2 regions of the Pseudoalteromonas sp. OANN1 genome follow, and region 1 is predicted to be linked to the other one. Evidence: predicted binding sites of a transcription regulator. Region 1 holds the regulator's gene; the other holds the start of a gene.
What was found. Region 1 encodes ArgR, which controls arginine synthesis, uptake and breakdown. Its sites were predicted from a motif close to ANTGAATANNTATTCANT; they were not measured.
Positions count from the first base shown of each region.

Region 2: a site for ArgR is predicted at 1,908-1,925, ahead of argC (N-acetyl-gamma-glutamyl-phosphate reductase). Genes of this name have one in related genera too.

Region 1 is NZ_JAMXSE010000008.1:63,471-67,094, reverse strand. It holds gene serA (phosphoglycerate dehydrogenase) at 1-646, shown strand, start outside; gene mdh (malate dehydrogenase) at 873-1,805, opposite strand; gene argR (transcriptional regulator ArgR) at 2,047-2,514, shown strand; gene NH462_RS09040 (OB-fold-containig protein) at 2,918-3,529, shown strand; gene NH462_RS09035 (hypothetical protein) at 3,613-3,624, shown strand, end outside.
Region 2 is NZ_JAMXSE010000007.1:10,863-14,486, forward strand. It holds gene NH462_RS08055 (ornithine carbamoyltransferase) at 1-9, opposite strand, end outside; gene argB (acetylglutamate kinase) at 19-798, opposite strand; gene argC (N-acetyl-gamma-glutamyl-phosphate reductase) at 795-1,805, opposite strand; gene argE (acetylornithine deacetylase) at 1,982-3,130, shown strand; gene NH462_RS08075 (heme-binding protein) at 3,352-3,624, shown strand, end outside.

The DNA of each region.
Region 1 (3,624 bases):
CACGCTAACGCAACTGCTACAAAGAGCGGACGTGGTCAGTTTGCATGTACCAGAGACATCACAGACCAAAAACCTTATCGGCATGGCTGAAATTGAAGTGATGAAACAAGGCGCAATCCTAATTAACGCATCACGTGGAACGGTTGTTGATATCGACGCCTTAGCTGAAGCTTTAGCCGCGAAGAAACTTTCTGGCGCTGCTATCGATGTATTCCCCGTTGAACCAAAATCTAATCATGAAGAGTTTGTCTCACCACTACGCGAGTTTGACAATGTACTGCTAACCCCACACGTTGGTGGTTCTACCCAAGAAGCACAAGAAAACATTGGTGTGGAAGTCGCGGGTAAGTTGGCAAAATATTCAGATAATGGTTCAACAGTCACGGCAGTTAACTTCCCAGAAGTTTCTCTACCTGAATTATCAAACCGAAGTCGTTTATTACACGTACACGTAAACCGCCCAGGCGTACTAACGCAAATCAACCAAGCGTTCGCTCAGCACGGTATCAATATTGCGGCGCAATACCTACAAACGGATGAATCTATTGGTTACGTAGTTATCGACGTCGATAGCGACCACTCTGAAGTAGCACTGAAAGAGTTAAGTGCGGTTGAAGGAACTATCAGAGCACGTATTCTTCACTAATACCAATTGAATTAATTCTCTAATCAATTTGAAGGGTGAAATAGCATATTAGCTTCGTTAAAAATTTCTCATTTAGAACAACTAAATAGCAAAATTTTTGCCTTGCTACTAAAGCTATTTCCCCGCTTCAAGATAGATCATTTACTTAATACAACTGGTATAAGAAGAATCACACATAAAAAAACCAGTCGCTGTGAAGTGACTGGTTTTTTTGTATCAATTTGGCTTACGCCATGAAATCAACACCTTCTTTGATGTCTTTTTCAAGTGTCGCTAGCATGTCGTCTTTTGCTTTTTGCTCAAACGCGCTTAGCTCACCGTAAGGAAGTAACTTCTCTACACCGTTTTTACCAAGGATAACCGGCTGTGCAAAGAATGTTGCATCGCCTGTGTTACCTTCAACGTATGCGTACTCAAGTACTTCTTCACCTTGTAGACCTTTCACTAGTGAGAAGCAGAAACGTGCTGCTGCTGCACCCATTGAAAGTGTAGCTGAACCGCCACCCGCTTTAGCTTCAACCACTTCAGTACCCGCGTTTTGGATACGAGTCGTTAGTGCAGCAACTTCTTCGTCAGTGAACTCAACACCTTCAACTTGAGAAAGCAGAGGTAGAATTGTAGTACCTGAGTGACCACCAATTACTGGGATCTTAACTTCAGCAACGTCTAGACCTTTAAGCTCTGCGATGAAAGTTTCAGCGCGGATAACGTCAAGCGTTGTTACACCGAATACGCGAGCTGGATCATAAGTACCTGCTTTTTTGAACACTTCAGCAACGATTGGTACCGTGCCATTTACTGGGTTTGTGATGATACCAACAAGTGCTTTAGGGCAGCTTCTAACGATACCTTCAGCAAGTGTCTTGATGATACCTGCGTTAACGTTGAATAGGTCAGCACGGTCCATACCAGGCTTACGAGGCATACCAGCAGGGATAAGCACTACGTCAGCACCAGCAAGAGCTGGGTCTAGGTCGTCTTTACCATAACCCGCTACTTTTACCGCAGTTGGGATGTGAGATAAGTCAACTGCAACACCAGGTACAACAGGTGCAACGTCATAAAGCGCTAACTCAGAGCCAGCTGGAAGACCATTTTTAAGCAATAAAGATAGAGCTTGACCGATACCGCCAGCGGCACCTAATACAGCAACTTTCATTTGAATTCTCCATAATTTGAAGGTGGAATTGAGTGTGCAGTAAAGATAATGAAAAGCGCTGTTAAACACAAATTAATCACGGTTATTTTCGAGATTTTTTGACTAATGTCTTAAATAAAAGTGTAAAGATCGCGACACTTTGTACACTTATGCTTTACGACTGCCATTTTGGTCGCGCAAATTTGGGAATCTCGGCGGTTTTGTGTAGAATTTAAAGATTAGCCGTAAAAGAAGACAGACTATGCAGCCGCAAGAAAAACAAGAAGCACTGATCAAAGCATTTAAAGCCATTTTAAAAGAAGAAAACTTTGGCTCTCAAGGTGAAATTGTTGATGCTCTAAAACAACAAGGATTTGACAACGTCAGTCAGAGCAAAGTGTCGCGCATGCTGAGCAAGTTTGGTGCTGTGCGTACACGTAATGCCAAACAAGAAATGGTTTACTGCTTACCCGCCGAAATGAGCGTACCAACAGCAAAAAGTCCTTTACGTCAGTTAGTCGTTGATATTATGCACAACGAAATGATGATTATTATTCGAACCAGTCCTGGTGCTGCACAGTTAATTGCGAGGCTACTTGACTCATTAGGCACCGCAGACGGCGTATTAGGTACCATCGCTGGCGATGACACGATTTTTATTGCCCCTGCCAAAGTATCTGAAATCGACGTTACTTTAGATAAAGTAAAAACTCTGTTCGATAACGTTTAGTCTATTATTTTTATCGGTGCTAACTCACAGGTTAGCACATACTCTGATACTCTAGCTTCTACGAACACGCTTCCCGACTATCACGATAAACAGAATAAATTGCTTAACTTTACAGCAAAAAACGTTTGACATAATATGTCTAACTGTGGCAACTTTAGAAACACATGTGAGGCTTTCTCACAACGCATGGATGGTTTTTAAGCTGATTGACTAGCTTCTCGGATTTGTTTCCTACAGTGTCTCCGTCTTACCGGACACGAACGCTATTCGCTTCACTCAATCATCTCACATTCTATGATGCGGAACTCACCGCTTGATACACACAAAGACACCTTACGGCGCTGAGTGGACAATTCACTTACTTAACCGCTTAAAAGGAAATGCAAGGAACTAAGGATCAGCAATGGAATTTTTAAATACTGCATTTACGTTTCCCACTGTTATTTTTTCAACACTACTACTGATAGTGTTGTTGTTCTGGCTAATTGCTTTACTCGGTTTTGCTGATATCGATATCTTAGAAGGCGATGTTGATATTGAAACCGAAGGCGCAAGCTCTGGTTCTTTTTGGGAAGTCGCTTTTGGCGGCGTCCCTGTGAGTATTTCATTGAGTTTAATCATCGCGCTGGGCTGGATTGTCAGTATTTATGTACAACAGTTTTTTGCTTACCTACTAGGCAATGGCATTTTCTACTACCTGATGGGCACGGTATTTATGCTTGTTAGCCTCATTGCTGCATTACCACTAACCGCCGTCATTGTAAGACCATTACGACGCTTTTTCGAAAGCCAAGAAACCACATCAAAGCAAGCGCTGGTTGGGCTCGAATGCGTTATTGCAACATCGAGAGTTAGCAACACGTTCGGTCAAGCCAGAGTATATATTCAAGGAACAGAGCAACTCATCGAAGTGCGCTCGGATGAAGATAACACTTTCACACTAGGAGACAGTGCCTTACTTATCGAACATGACACCCTTACACATAGCTACACGATTGTGGCTAAACCTTGGTAATAGTACGGAAAATAACGGAATTTAGGAACGAGTTGGTATAGCTAATACCAGCTCAAACAATATAGCGCAACGCAGGAAAAAACATGGAATTTCTA
Region 2 (3,624 bases), on a different contig from region 1:
TTTAGTCATGATGTTTTCCTACGGCAGAATTTGTGTACCTACGTGCTCACCATTGAGCAACGCAATTAAATTTTCTGGCTTTTGCCAGCTAGAGATGTACACCCCTCGTCGTAAGTGTTGGGCAGCGTGAAGACTGGTCTTAACTTTGACCTCCATCCCGCCCAGAATGACCTTTTGCGCGATTAACGTTGAAATCTGTTCCGCGTTAAGTTGATTTAATGGCTGTTTATCGCCATCAAGTACCGCCTCAACGTCAGTCATAAAAATAAGTTCTGCACCAAGTTTACTGGCGATAGCAGCTGCTGCTTCATCCGCATTCACGTTGTATAAATGGCCGTCAGCGCCAATACCTACTGAACTAACAACAGGCAACCTATCAAACTCCAACACTGCTTCAAGCATGCCACCTACACTCGCTTCACAGCTACCCACACGGCCAAGCGCTTTTAGTTTTTGAGTTGTGGTAAACCCTGCATCATATAAGCACAGCCCAACGGGCTTGAGCGTGGCGGTAATGGCGTCCGCCATCAGTTGCTTGTTAGCACAGCCTGCAAGTGCACCAACAATATAGGGCATTTGCTCTTGCGGACTGATCCGCAATCCTTGATGTTTTGCAGTAGCAAAACCGGCATCGGTCAGCCACTTATCAACCAGCGCCCCGCCACCATGAACAATCACAAACTGCTTGTGTGGTGCATCCTGTTGAATTTGCTTGATAGCTGAAAACAATGCTTGCGCTGCACCCTCTTGATTCAACACCGCGCCACCTAGTTTTATCACCCAAGTTTGTTTGCTCATGCTGATACTCCTAAACCTTGATAATGCTCAAGTCCCGCCGCCAAGTTCATACACTGTAATGCTTGGCCTGCAGCCCCTTTAAGCAAGTTATCAATCGCGACAACCACGATCAGTTGATTGCCCTTTTGCTGCCAACCAATATCCACAAAAGGTTGATTTTCAACGGCTTTGATTGATGGAAGTTGACTCCCCTTTAACCTGATCAGCGGCTCATCGGCAAGCACCTGGTAAGCGGCATCGACTTGATTTGGTGTGACATTTTCTTTCAGAGTGACGTAGATCGTTTCCAAGATACCACGCTTAAAACTCCCTAAATGCGGCGTAAACAACACTGGGTGTTCAAGGTATTTTTCTATTTCTGGACTATGTCTGTGCGTAAACAAACCGTATGGTGCAAGAGATACTTCGCAAAAGTGTGTGGCGACATTCGCTTTTCTTCCTGCGCCGGTAACACCAGAAACAGCATTGATGATAACTGGCTGCTCTGTTATCAGATCAGCTTGTTGTAATGGCTTAAGTGCATTGAGTGCCGCAGTCGGATAGCAGCCCGCGACCGCCACTAACTTTGCCTTTTTAATGGCATCGCCATACCATTCAGCTAACCCGTATTGCGCTTGCGCTAACCAGTCTTGATGTGGGTGAGAAAAACCGTAGTAAGTTTCGTAGTCTTCATTGCAAGATAAACGGTAACCTCCAGATAGGTCAAAAACCCGTTTGCCCATCTGTAAAAATACCGGTGCAAGTTCTACGCTAACCTTGTGATCCGTGCATAAACACACATAGTCCGATGATTGCTCTATCAACGAAAAAGCTTGCTCATTTAAGGGTTGCAGCTCAATATCTAGCAAGCCCGAATATTCTGGATATAAATCGCTGATGAATTTGTGTTTGTCTAAGCTTTGCTCAGATACAAAGCAATGCGCAAGTGTGAAGGCAGGATGCTTGACAACCAGCTTAGCAAGCTCAGCGCCACTGTAGCCGCTCGCTCCGATTATAGATACTTTCAACATAGTGTTCTCAAGATTAAAAAAGTTTGATTTGGATTGGTTCTGCTAGTTGTTGAAGTCAAATCGTCGCATTGCTGTTCCAAAATATATTTATGCTAAAAAAGTGAATTGATATTCACTCTAAACATCTTTATATTTTTATGCAAGAACTTTGAATAAGTATTTTAGGAATTTTTATGAAATTACCCGCTTTTATGGAAATGTATCAGCAACTGATCGCCGCGCCATCTATCAGTGCATTAGAAGAAAGTCTCAACATGAGCAATCAGAATGTGATCCATCTACTCGCGCAGTGGTGCGAAACGTTAGGGTTTATCGTTGAAGTAACAGAGCTTGAACATGCAAAAGGAAAATATAACCTAATTGCAAGACGAGGCAGTGGCGATGGTGGATTAATGTTGGCCGGCCACACGGATACCGTGCCATTCGACGATAGCCGCTGGCAATTTGATCCTTTTAAATTAAGCGAGCAAGATAATAAATTATATGGTCTTGGAAGTATTGATATGAAAGGCTTTTTTGCTTTCGTATTGAATGCAATCTCAGAGCTTGATGAATTACAGCAAAATGCTCCTATCATGATTTTAGCCACCGCCGATGAAGAAACCACTATGGCTGGAGCTCAGGAAATCGCAAAACATCCAAGCTTGAAGCCGGCGCGCTGTATTATTGGTGAACCCACCGATATGGTGCCAGTATTTACCCACAAAGGCCATATGACGACCGCCATCCGCATCGTTGGTCGCTCAGGTCATAGCTCAGATCCAGAGCGCGGCTTAAATGCCATTGAAATCATGCATCAGGTGATTGCAAATTTATTAAAGTTAAGAGAAGAATTAAAGAATAAATATTCAACGCCACATTTTGCTATTCCTTACCCAACTTTAAACCTTGGGCACATTCATGGTGGCGACAATGCCAACCGTATTTGTGGCTGTTGTGAACTACATATTGATATGCGCCCTTTGCCTGGTCTGAGCATCAAAGAATTACAAGCCATGCTCACGGCAGCAATGGCACCCATCAATACACATTATCTTAATAGTGTCTCGGTTATAGATATGCACGAACCCATTCCGGCTTTTACCGGCTCAACGGATTCTGCTTTGGTGAAAATGGCTGAGCGCCTGTCAGGACAACAAGCAATTGCTGTAAACTATTGTACCGAAGCACCATTTCTACAGCAGCTAGGTTGCGAAACTATCGTTATGGGACCGGGTTCGATTAATCAAGCACACCAACCCAACGAGTTTTTAGCAATGGAAAAAATCCAGCCAAGTCAGGATATTATTAAGCAGCTAATAAGAGAAAGTTGCTTTGCTTAGCGGATTGGCGAGTTCATCACTTCACGTTCAGGCAATGAAATCGCTGTAATGATATGTAATTGCCATATTCACAGTCTGCACTATACCTAACTGCATTGCAGTGATGGTTGAAGATCCCGTCATCGCTGAGCGGTCATGACAGGGATCATAGTGCGGGCGCCAAATCAAAAGTAGCTAGAATTAGTCGAGGTGCTCGCAAGCAATTTAGCGAGGATATAACCGTGACTGAAACAACACCACCAGACCTATCGCAACCGTTACTTATTGATCCAGTCCAGAGCAGCCCAGCAGCTCCAACCACCAGCTTAGGTCCACTGCAACGTTTGGTCGGCACTTGGACTAACCAACCCTTAGCCAACTCAGGATTGGGTGGCCCCGACAAACCATTTTCTTACTGCTTAATGCCACTACCTCAAGAAGCCAGCTATATTCTTAAAAATTTCTCCTATTATGAAGAGCTTACTTTCTCAGCCATCCATGGCACCGCACCAAAT